DNA from 2 places in the Ensifer sp. ZNC0028 genome. Region 1 is predicted to be linked to the other one. Evidence: riboswitches for the same ligand, from Rfam matches in the RefSeq annotation. Region 1 holds a riboswitch; the other holds the start of a gene.
What was found. Region 1 has a riboswitch for cobalamin ahead of L981_RS30920 (aromatic ring-hydroxylating dioxygenase subunit alpha). Riboswitches for the same ligand answer to the same signal wherever they lie in the genome.
Positions count from the first base shown of each region.

Region 2: it holds a riboswitch for cobalamin, as region 1 does, so the genes downstream of both, L981_RS04410 (ABC transporter substrate-binding protein) here and L981_RS30920 (aromatic ring-hydroxylating dioxygenase subunit alpha) in region 1, are expected to answer to the same signal.

Region 1 covers NZ_JTLA01000163.1:7,301-13,301, reverse strand. Annotated here, with positions in the region: gene L981_RS30935 (FAD-binding oxidoreductase) at 1-325, opposite strand, end outside; gene L981_RS30930 (L-threonylcarbamoyladenylate synthase) at 468-1,442, opposite strand; gene L981_RS30925 (DUF6656 family protein) at 1,520-2,119, opposite strand; cobalamin riboswitch at 2,437-2,638, shown strand; gene L981_RS30920 (aromatic ring-hydroxylating dioxygenase subunit alpha) at 2,742-3,986, shown strand; gene L981_RS30915 (hybrid-cluster NAD(P)-dependent oxidoreductase) at 3,988-5,082, shown strand; partial or broken gene L981_RS30910 (glycoside hydrolase family 25 protein) at 5,304-6,001, opposite strand, start outside.
Region 2 covers NZ_JTLA01000015.1:87,512-93,512, forward strand. Annotated here, with positions in the region: gene L981_RS04385 (ParB-like protein) at 1-70, shown strand, start outside; gene L981_RS04390 (class I SAM-dependent methyltransferase) at 102-908, opposite strand; gene L981_RS04395 (pseudoazurin) at 905-1,342, opposite strand; gene L981_RS04400 (ABC transporter ATP-binding protein) at 1,354-2,115, opposite strand; gene L981_RS04405 (iron ABC transporter permease) at 2,112-3,164, opposite strand; gene L981_RS04410 (ABC transporter substrate-binding protein) at 3,161-4,177, opposite strand; cobalamin riboswitch at 4,327-4,520, opposite strand; gene L981_RS04415 (helix-turn-helix transcriptional regulator) at 4,713-5,036, opposite strand; gene L981_RS04420 (DUF899 domain-containing protein) at 5,209-5,910, shown strand.

The DNA.
Region 1 (6,001 bases):
CGACCGGATCGATGTCGCGAATGCGGTTCAGCCGTTCCAGCGAAAGAACGATGTCCGCCTTGCCCTCCCGCGGGATCTGCCCGGCGACGTGGCCGGTGTTGCCGCCCTGCGGCACGATCGCCGTGCGGGTGGCGCTCGCAAGCATCATGATGCGCGAGACCTCGTCGACGGAGCCCGGACGCAGCACCATCGGCGTCGTGCCACGGTAAAGTCCGCGCGATTCGACGAGATAACGCGCCTTGTCCGGTTCGGCCCTCAGCACGTTGGCGCTGCCGACGATGTCGGCGAAGGAGGCGATGAGTTCGGGAGAGGGAAGGGTGGTCATGGGCCTCACTTCGCGTTGCGCCTGTGCGCTATCGGATCGGTCGATCTGAGGATGTGATCCTCGGTTCCTGGTTGGCGGCGATCATAACCGCAATTGGTGCCGTTCGGTGAGAGTGGGTGCGCGGAAGATGCCGCACACTATTTTAGCCTCGTGGTGCGGCTGCCCGCTGCAACCGATCGATGATGGCTTCCCCCAGCCCGTCCGAAGGGATCGGCCCGAAGGCGATGGTCTCTGCGCCGCTGGCATCCGCCCGCTTCATGTAGTCGAAGAGATTGGCGGCGGCTTCGCGCAGATTGCCGGTCGGGCTGAGGTCGAGAACGACGGCCGCTCGTTCCTCGCCGGCGATCCGATTGCCGCCGAAACGGATCAAGGCTTCGCCGGCATGCACCTCGGCGGCATCGAGCCGGACGGCAGCGCCGGGCGCATAGTGCGAGGCGAGCATGCCCGGCGCCTCGATCGTCGCTCCTGCCGTCTCCGGCCGGATCACCGGACGGTCGAGCAGGCGTTCGATCTCGGCGGCATCGAGGCCGCCCGGCCGAAGCAGCCGGATCTCGTCGCCATCGACCTTGATGATTGTCGACTCAAGGCCGATCTGGGCCTGGCCGGCGTCGAGGATCAGCTTCAGTTTTCCACCGAGATCGGCCTCCACATGGGCCGCACTGGTCGGGCTGATCTTGCCTGAAGTATTGGCGCTCGGTGCAGCCAATGGCCGTCCGAAGCGGGCGATGACCCGGCGGGAGAAACCGTCGGGCATGCGGATGCCGAGCGTGTCGAGGCCGGCGGACGCCAGCGCATGAACCGTGCTGTCGGCGCGCTGCCGAAGGATCAGCGTCAGCGGGCCGGGCCAGAAGGCTTCGGCCAGCTGCCGGGAAACCGGATCGAAGTGCACATGGGCTTCGGCCATCGCCACGTCGGAGACATGCGAGATCAGCGGATTGAAGCGCGGGCGCCCCTTCATCTCGTAGATGCGGCTGATCGCATCAGGGTTGGTGGCGTCGGCGGCAAGGCCGTAGACGGTCTCGGTCGGAATGGCGACCGGTTCGCCTTCGGCAAGAACGGCGCAGGCGCGCGCGATCGCGCGGTCCGGTTCCCTATCCGTATCGATGATCTCAGCCATGCCGTTTCCTTTCCGACGCTTCCATAACGGACGCACCGGAAAAACAGAACGATTTTCTTTGAAGCAACCGGCTCGGCTCAGAGGCTGCGGATGATGCGGCGCAACGCGTCGTCCTTTGCACCGAGCATCAGCACGTTTTTCAGCGCGACCTTGGGATCGTCGGTGCGAAACAGCAGACCGTTGTCACGAAAATTGCGGTTGATGACCATTTGGCCGGCTTCCGCGCCCGGTTCGATGGCGACGGCGAAATACATGCGCGAATAGCCGGGCTGGATGCCTTCGAAAAAATGCGTCTCATGGCCGAGGTCGCAGTAGAAGTTGGCGAAGTAGAAGGACCAGGTGATGTCCTTGGAGGGCGTGACCGGCGTGCGCGCCGCCGTCACGTGACAGTAGCCGAGATGCGGCCGGCCGACGAGCGTGCGGTGGAAGATCATCTTCGGGAACTGGATCGAGGTGTGAAAGCCGTTGATCCGCTTATGGGTCGTGTCGCCGGCGGTGTTGAGCTTCTTGCCCGTCCTGTCCGCAACTTCCTCATAGCTCAGGTAGCGCCGTTCGCTCGGCACCCATTGCCTGCGATTGATCCGGCCCGTGCGCAGGAATTCGGTATGAACCGCCGTCTTCGGCGGGATTGTCGGCGGCGCCTCGGCTGCCGCGTCGTAGTATCTCAACTTTGCCATGATCGTCAGCGCGCCATCTGCCTGCCTGCAGGACCTCTCTCGTCCGCCGGCTAGGCTAGCGGCTCATGGTTAATGAATGATTGCCTGCTGGCTGCATCATGAGCGTTCCCTATCTGACGGGATGTCGCAAACGGGCGAACCTTTCCCGCGTCTGCGCCGCCCGCGCCGCAAAAGGCGGCAAATGCCCAAGATGTGGGCTATCTATATGTTTGTAGTGTAAAAAATCTAAGACAGGCGCCGTTGATGGCGGTTTTTCCCGTGTCGTCATTCTGGAATTGGATGTCGCTATCCGGCAGCTGCCAGGGCGGTTTCCGCGATTACATATCCTTACTCAAGGTGCCGTCTTCGAAGAGAAGGCGGAGAATTGGGAAGCCGGTCAAATCCCGGCGCTGCCCCCGCAACGGTGGTGGAGCGAAAGCCTCGGCAAAGGCCACTGGACGGTTCGTCCGGGAAGGCGCCGGGCTGGTCCGAAGGGACGGCTCCTGAGCCCGGAAACCAGCCTTGACGGACATAACCGTAACGGGTTGCGGCGGGCAGCCGGATCGGAGCCGACAACGCATGGGCGTGCGCCCGTGCGGGTTCCTGTCCTGCCTCTCCAAGACATGGCGCATGAGGACAGGACATGGAAACCAGAAACGATATGCTTCGAAAGCTGAAGGGCCGGCGCGACGGCTACAGCCTCGATCGGGCCTTCTACATCGATCCCGACTACTATCGGCAGGATCTGGAAAACATCTGGTACAAGGATTGGCTGTTCATCGGCCATGACTGCGAGATCCCGCGGGCCGGCAATTATTTCACCGTCCAGGTCGGCGACTACCCCGTTGTCATCACCCGCGATCGCCAGGGCACGATCCGCGCTTTGCACAACTCCTGCCGCCATCGCGGCTCGCGCGTCTGCACGCAACAGAAGGGCTCGTCGGCCAAGCTCGTCTGTCCTTATCACCAGTGGACCTACGAACTCGACGGCTCGCTGCTCTTCGCCCGGCAGATGGGCGAGGATTTCGACAAGGCAGCCCACAGCCTGAAGCCGATCCATTGCGAAACGGTCGGCGGCTACATCTTCATCAACCTGTCGGAAAAGCCGATGGATTTCACGGCGTTCCGCGAGATGGCCTTGCCCTATCTCGCGCCGCACCAGCTCGGCGAAACCAAGGTCGCGTTCGAAAGCACCATCGTCGAGAAGGGCAACTGGAAGCTCGTCTGGGAAAACAACCGCGAATGCTACCATTGCGCCGCCAATCACCCGGAACTCTGCCGCACCTATCCGGAAGCCCCGACCGCGACCGGAGTGCAGGGCGCCAAGGATGATCCCGTGATCGCCGAACATTGGGCGAAATGCGAGGCCGAAGGCTTGCCGAGCGAATTCAGGATGTCGCCGACCGGCCAGTTCCGCGCCGCCCGCATGCCGCTCGTCGACAATGCCGAAAGCTACACCATGTCGGGCGCCCGCGCCGTCAGGCGGGCCCTGTCGGCCGATGTTTCCCAGAGCCAGATCGGCACGCTTCTGATGTTCCACTACCCGACCACCTGGAACCATGTGCTCGCCGACCACGCCATCACCTTCCGTGTGCTGCCGCTCGGGCCTGAACTTACCCAGGTGACGACGAAGTGGCTGGTCAACAAGGATGCGGTCGAAGGCATCGACTACAATCTCGAGGAACTGACGCATGTCTGGACCGAGACCAACGATCAGGATCGCCAGATCGTCGAGGAGAATGCCTTCGGCATCCGCTCGCCGGCCTATGAGCCCGGTCCTTATTCGCCCGAGCACGAAGGCGGCGTGATGCAGTTCGTCGAGTGGTACTGCAAGTTCATGGAGCAGCGCCTTGCCGGCGACGCGGCTCCGCTTTCAAGGGTCGCCTGACATGCAGATGGCCTCTTCGTTTCACCATTTCGACGCGCTGCATGTCTGGATCGACCGGCAGCAGATGCTCGAATGCACATCGGCTGTCGTCGAGACCGCCGATGTCATGACCTTCACTTTCCGGGCGGAAAAGCCGGCCTGGTTCCGTTATCTGCCCGGGCAGTTCGTGACGCTCGAACTGCCCGTCGCCGACGAACCCGTCATGCGCACCTACACCCTGTCGTCGACGCCGTCGCGACCGCTGTCGATCGCCGTGACCGTCAAGGCGCAGGCCGACAGCATCGGCACCCGCTGGATGTTCGACCACCTGAAGCCGGGCATGAAGCTCCGGGCCTTCGGTCCGCTCGGCGATTTCAGCTTCGTGCGCCATCCCGGCGACAAGTACCTGTTCATCTCGGCCGGCTCAGGCATCACGCCGATGATGTCGATGACCCGCTGGATGGCCGATTGCGTCCCGGAAACGGATGTGACCTTCATCTCCTGTGCGCGTCGGCCGGACGATCTGCTGTTCCGTTCGGAACTCGAAGTCCTGGCCACGCAGATGTCCGGACTGAACCTCGGCTTCATCGTCGAGGGGCATGAGGCGCGCCACGGCTGGCACGGATTGCGCGGCCGTATCGACGGCGCCAAGCTGCCGCTGCTTGCGCCCGATTTCATGGACCGCACCGTCTTTTGCTGCGGCCCCGAGCCTTTCATGCGCGGCGTGCGCGAGATGCTGAAATCGGCCGGTTTCGACATGGGCCGCTATCACGAGGAGAGCTTCCAGCCGGCGGCGGCACCCGCCGCGGAAGAGATCGCCGTGCGCGCCGGTGCCGGAGACGAGGGCGAGGCCCAAGTGGCCAAGGTCGCCTTCACCATGAGCGGCAAGGAGGTCGAGGCCAAGCCCGGCCAGACGATCCTGCAGGCGGCGCGTGCCAATGGGGTGCGCATCGGCGCTGCCTGCGAAGGCGGCATCTGCGGCACCTGCCGGGTGATGAAGGTCGCGGGCGAGGTCGAGATGATCCACAATGGCGGCATTCTCGACGACGAGATCGACGAGGGTTACATCCTCGCCTGCTGCTCACGGCCGCTTGGCGACGTCCAGATCGAAGCCTGAGGGCGTCAATGCATGTCGCGAGAGGTGCGCCGCGGTTTTGCAGCAGCGACCTGCATAAAGGATCAGAGCTTAAAGCCTGGCGCGAGATCCTTTTTCACGCGACAGGCTTAGGGCGCGTTGCAGGGGATCTGATTGGCCGAAACGCTTGCCGGGGCGTCGGTGCCGGTCGCCGTTTTCGGGCATGCGCCCTGGGCAGCTTCGTTGCCGGCAATCGCCACCTGCAGGGCGCGCTCCTGGCGGGCGAAATCGATCGAGCCGGTCACCATCATGTCGACGCCGCTGCCGACGCCGCTCGCAGCGTCGGCGCGGCTGACGAGCAGCGGCTCGCTAAAGATCGCAGTCGCCCGTGCGACCGCCTGCATGCCCGTTCCCCGCTCGGCTTGGGCGACGAGCATCAGCGGTAGTGGCTTTTCCGGCAGCAAGGCGCCCTGTGCCCAGATCGCTTTCAGCGCCAGCGGCGACATTGCCGCCACGTTCACGTCGATGTCGTCAAGCGTTCCCGGCACGCGGTAGGGGCAGCGCCGCTTTCCGCAGTTGATGCCCGAGGAGAACTGCCACAGCGCGTAACTGTCCCAGTTGCCCATCGGGAAGACCTGGCGGATATCCGGCTTGTAGCGGGCGTACCAGAGCGGCAGACGCGACAGCAGCCGGTGTTTGGCCCGGTGCGCGGCGATGTATTTGGCGGTGATGTGGTTGGTGTAGAGGATCGGGTAGCGCCCGGTCCGGGTCTTGATGTGCCCGGCGAAGATGGCGGCGTCCTCGAGCGACATGTACTTGTCCGGGTCGATGCCTTCGAGATCGAGCACCATCAGTTCGTCGTCGCGCGGATCGGCGTAATCAAGGAAATGGTTCGCCTGGTCGACGGGATTGCCCGGACGGGCAAGATGATAGGCACCCCACAGCAGTCCGTGCGAGCGGG
Region 2 (6,001 bases), on a different contig from region 1:
CGACGCGCTCGATCTTGCCCACGGCAAGTCCGCCAGCTTCCTGCCGGGTTGGTGCGGCGTCACCGATTGAACCAGCGCCTCGCGGTTCAGGGCACTGGGGTCTAGCGCGCAGTCGACGAATGCGCGGTCAGGATGAAGCGCCTGTAGACGAAGGTGCGGAGGCAGTTTCGCAGGTTGGCCGACTTGCGCTGGGCACGAGCGACCGGCGCATGGGACATTTTCTCGATCCCTTTGAAGCCCGCCTCCTCCAACAGACCGGAAAGCTGCTCGAACCGCAGCCCGCGACCGAAAGGCAGGGCACGCATGATCTCGGCATGGCGTTGGCTCAACGACCCGTCGTAATAGGGATCGGGCCCGGAAAACCTGTCGATCAAGGCCACCAGGCGTTCGGCGAGACGTCCGATCGGAGAAGGCTGCGCCCAGTCCCCGTCATAGATCACCAGCTTCCCACCCGGTCGCAGCAACCGGTGCCACTCGCGAAAGGTCGCCTCGGGCTCGGTAAGCGTCCAGACGAGGTGGCGACAAACGATCGCGTCATAGGCGGCATCCGGCTCCATGGTGTTTTCGGCATCGGCAAGGATGAAGCGCAGCCGCGGTTTGCCGGCGTGTTTCGCCTTGGCGACGGAAAGCATCGCTTCGGAGAAGTCCAGCGCCGTAACCTCGTGACCAAGATCGTGGATGAGCCTTGTGACCTCGCCCGTGCCGCAGGCAAGTTCAAGCACGCGCAGCGGCTTCACGCCAAGGGTGGCGCGGATCGGTTCCTGCCAGGCGGAAAACTCGGCTTCAGACAGGATGCCGTGGCCGAAAGCGAGATCGAAGGTCCTCGCGCGCTCCGACCAGTAGCTGCGGATCGCTTCCTTCAGATGAAAATTCGCGCGCCCTGCCCCTTCTTCGGTGTCGTTCGTCACTTTCCGAAACCGTTCCTGGCAAGGATCTCGTCAAACCGCTTGCGCGCCCGGGCCGGAACCTTGGCCGCCGCAAAGCCTGTGTCGACCTTCGCGTCGCCGACACGGATCACTATCACCATTCCCATCGCAAAATGGGGCGAGCACTTGATCCCGTAGAACCCCTCCGCGTCGAGCGTGACCTCGATCTCCTCGTTGATCCCGCCCTTGAAACCAGCGGTACCTTCGGGAACCATGCCGTCGACCGTCGCCGCGTTGTGGCCGCTGGTGGCAGCGATGAATTTCACCGTGTCGCCGGGGGCGATCTGGAGGAAGTCTGGCTCATAGACCATCGGTCCCGAAGCGTTACGGTTGAGCATCTTCACCTCGTGCATTTCGGCTTGGGCGAACTGGAAAGCGGTGAGAAACAGGGACAATCCGAGGAGAAGCGCGCGCATGTAAATCCTTGCTAGGCTGAATGAAAGCGGAAGATGGAGGTTCCGTCCTCGGGGTCGACGACGATGCTCGCACGAACACCGAAGACGGCGGCGATCCGTTCGACGGTCAGGACTTCACGCGGCGGCCCCAGCGCCACCAGCCGGCCGGCGGACATCATGCCGACGCGGTCGCAGCCAAAGGCCTGGTTGAGATCGTGTAAGGCGACGACGGAGGTTATCGGCAGGTCAGCCACCAGCTTCAGGATCGAAAGCTGGTGCTGGATATCCAGGTGATTTGTCGGCTCGTCGAGCAACAGGACCTGCGGCTGTTGCGCCAAGGCCCGCGCCAGGTGAACCCGCTGGCGTTCCCCGCCGGAAAGTGTTGCCCACGAACGGTTTTCGAAGCCCGCCATATCGGTATCGTCGAGCGCTTGCCTGACGATCCGGTCGTCTTCCGCCGACCAGGGCTGCAGCGGCGTGAGCCAGGGCGTGCGGCCAAGTTCAACCGCATCGCGAACCGAGATCGCTTCCGTCGTCTCGGCTTGCTGCTCGAGGAAGGCGATCAACTGGGCAGCCTGGCGGCGTGGCATGGCGTGCAGCATCTGCCCGTTGATCCGCACCTCGCCCGACGTCGACCGGACGATGCCGGCCAGCAGCCGCATCAAGGTCGATTTGCCGGAGCCGTTGGGGCCGACAAGGCCGAGTGTCTCTCCCTGCCGCACGGCGAGATCGACATGGGAAACGATCGCCTTGCCGCGGACGGACCAGCCGAGATCGCGTGCTTCCAGGATCATGATCGGTGCCTCCCGCGGATAAGGATCAGGGCAAAGGCCGGTGCCCCAACCAGGGCGGTGATCACGCCGATCGGCAGCACCTGGCCAGGAACGATCGTCCGCGACAGGATATCCGCCGCGATCAGAAAGACCGCCCCGATGAGGGCGGTTGCCGGGCCGAGCCGGCCATGACGCACACCAACGAGGAAACGGGCCGCATGCGGTATCACGAGCCCGACGAAGCCGATGGAGCCGACGATGCTGACCATCACGGCCGTCACCAGCGCGGTAAGGCCGATCAGCACCACCTGGACGGCCCGCACGGGTACGCCGAGCGACGCGGCGGATTCCGCCCCGAAGGAAAAGGCGTCGAGCGCGCGGGCATACCAGATGCAGGCGCCGAGCCCGACAAGGGCCACGGGCACGGCCAGCCAGACGTCCGGCCACCGCGCACCGCTGAGGTTGCCGAGCAGCCAGAACATGATGCCCCGCGCCTGCTCCGCATTGGCCGACTTGGTGATGATGAAAGAGGTCAGCGCGTTGAACAGTTGCGATCCGGCGATGCCGGCAAGCACGATCTGCCCTGTTCCGCGCAGAGTGACCCCGCCACCGGCGGCACGGGCGAGGATCGCCACCATGAGGAAAGCCGTCACGGCGCCGACAAAGGCGCCGAGCGACATCGAGACCGCGCCAGCCCCGAGGCCGGCGACGGTAACGGCCACGGCGCCGGTCGAGGCGCCGGCGGAGATGCCGAGAAGATAGGGATCCGCCAGGGCGTTGCGCAGGAGGGACTGGAGCACCATGCCCGAAACCGCGAGGCCCGCCCCGCAGCAGGCGGCAACGATCGCCCGCGGCAGGCGGTAGTTCCAGATGATCCCGACATCGATGGGATCGAGCCCATAGGTCGCGCCGAAAATCTTGTTCCCCAAGGTCTGGAGAACCGTCAAGACGGGTATCGGCGTTTCACCGATGCAGGTTCCGGCAAGAACGGTGGCAAACAGAGCCAATGTCCCCGTGGCTGCCCGGCCAAGCCGGGAAGCAGGGGCGCGCCGCGAGAGGCCGGTCTTCACTTCGCCAACCCGAAATCCTTAAGCGCAGCGGAGAGAACTTCAATACCGGCGACCGTTCTGATCGTGGCGTCCATCGCGTGCGCATCCATGACGACGATGCGGTTGTTCTTCACCGCATCCATCTGGCTGGCAACCGGATCGGTCTTCAGGAACTCGATCTTCTTCAGGTAGTCGTCGGCCGGAAAGCGCCGGCGATCCATCTTGGCGATGACGATCATGGTGGGGTTGGCCTTGGCGATCGTTTCCCAACCGACGACCGGCCATTCTTCGTCCGAGCCGACCACGTTGCGGATGCCGAGCTTATCCATCATGTAGGCAGGCGCTCCCTTCCGGCCGACCACATAGGGATCGATGTCCATCTCCGCGCTGGAGAACCAGAAGGCCGCAGACACATCCTTCAAATTGAGCGCCTTGGCCTGCTCAATGGCGTTGGCCTCACGCTTGGCGAGTTCTGCGACGAATGCCTCGCCTTTGTCTTGAACATCGAAGATCTGCGCGAGTTCACGCACGCCCTGATGGATGCTGGCAGTCGAGAAGAGCGCGCTTCGCGTGCCGTCCACACCCACCGAGTTGTCCTTGGCGACGCAGTCGGCCGGAAGGACATAGGTCGGAATTCCTACTTCGTGGAACTGGGTTCGGGTCGCAACGATCCCTTCGGGGCCGACGTGCCAGACGAACTGCACGGCGACGAGCCCCGGCTTCTTGGCGACGACGCTTTCAAAGCTCGGGTCGTTGTCCGCCAGGCGCGGAACCTTGGCATTGACCTCGGCAAATTCCGGCAGCACGTCATTGAACCAGACCGACGTGCCCGTAACCTTGTCGCCGAGGCCGAGCGAATAGAGAACCTCGGTTGCCGCCTGCCCGACGGTCGCCGAGGTCGCCGGCGCCTTGTCGAAGGTGATCGTCTCGCCGCAATTGTCCAGGGTCAGCGGATAGGCGGTGGGTTCGGCAGCAGCGGCGGTGGCGAAGAAGGCGAAGCCAGAGGCGGCAAGCAGGAAACGCGAAGCGGTCATGGCACATTGTCTCCGATCTGTTGATCGCGCGGATCGGAGGGGACGAGCCAGGACGCAATGATCGAACCGATGTTCAAGAGAACATCGACAGCCGGCACTTGTGGCGCGACCAACGACATCGACAACCTCCCCGGACACCCCGCCCGGCTTGTTCAGTTACAGGTGTCGGTAGGTCTCCTGACTGGCGGGTCTTGGCTCCCTCTCGGCCTTCCCGGACCATCGCCCAGTGGCATTTTCGAGAGAGGACTGGCCGCCTACAGTTGCGGGGGCAGTTTCGTTTCGCGGCGAGCCGCGGCGAATTCCCTGTTATTTCCTTTCGGAAACCGACGAGAATTCCCTACTCAACGAACGAGTGGAGCGCAAGCATGAAAGCGACGCTTTCGAAACACTTGCCAGGAAAGGTAGAAATTCTTTCGCGTCTCGTAATTTCACTAAATATCACTCCCCTCAAATAGGCAGAACATTGTCGATTGTCGGAAAACTATACACAAATGAATACTGTTTAAGTGATCCGTAATTCACACTATCTTCAGATTTACCCTTCGAGATCGGTCTTCAGCCTGTCGAGAATGGTCACGGCATGGGCGGCATAGTCGCTGATCCAGCGGTCGTAAATGTGCTTGATCGGCAGCGCATTGAGATAATTCCAGCGCTCGCGTCCTGCCCAGCTGACGATGATCAGCTCGGCGTCCTCCAGCACCTTCAGATGCTGCATCACGGTGCAGCGATCCATGTCTGAAAAGGCCGCGCAGAGCATGCCCGTGGCCTGCGCCTCGCCCTTGAGACAATCGAGCATCGCCCGCCTGCGCGGGTGAGCCAACGCCTTGAAAACCAGATCTTCGTCCTGCTTGCTTGACATGTTATGTTTTTGCAACATATTGAAACTGGACGCAACGGAGACGGCGCCGATGAGACCTGTTTGCGAGCTTTCGCGAGAACTGCAACCGAGCCTGACGGCTGGATGCCGTCGATCGGAGTCAGCTTTGCACCGACACCTCCAAGCAAACCGCGGAAAAGGGAGATGATTGAGAATGCTGCCTAAAATCGCTTCAATGGATGAGTGGCAAGTCGCACTCGAACAACAGATTGCCAGGGAGAAGGCACTTACCCGCGCACGCGATGAAGTGAGTGCCGCGCGCCGACGCTTGCCGATGGTCAGGATCGACAAGGACTATTCGTTCGAGGGGCCCGAAGGCACGGTAAGCCTCGCCGACCTCTTCGACGGACGGCGACAACTGATCGTCTATCACTTCATGTTCGCGCCCGGATGGAAGGCGGGCTGCGACGGCTGCTCCTGGGTCGTGGACGCGATGACCCATCCGGCGCATCTCAACGCACGCGATACGTCCATCGTGCTGATTTCGCGCGCGCCGCTGGAGACGCTGCAGAAATACCAGGCCCGGATGCAGTGGCAGCACCCAGTCTGGTACTCGTCCATGGCGAGCGACTTCAACCACGACATGGGAGCCACGGTCGCCGATCCGGATGACCCGACAAGGACCAGCGAGCGCCATGGCGTCAGCGTCTTCCTCAGGGACGGCGATCATATCTACCGCACCTATTTCAACGGTGCGCGTGGCGTCGAGTATCTCGGCAGCATGTGGACCTATCTGGATCTGACGCCCTACGGTCGCCAGGAAACATGGGAAGCCTCTCCCGCGGGATGGCCGCAGACAGAACCCTATGTCTGGAACCGGCGGCACGACGAATACGGGACCGAACCGGCTTTTTGATTTTCCGCGGCGGCGAACATGGAATTGTCGAGCCGCCGTTCCTACGTCTTGTCTGGCCGATCGCCAGACCTGCGTCATTGTCGCGCGCCCG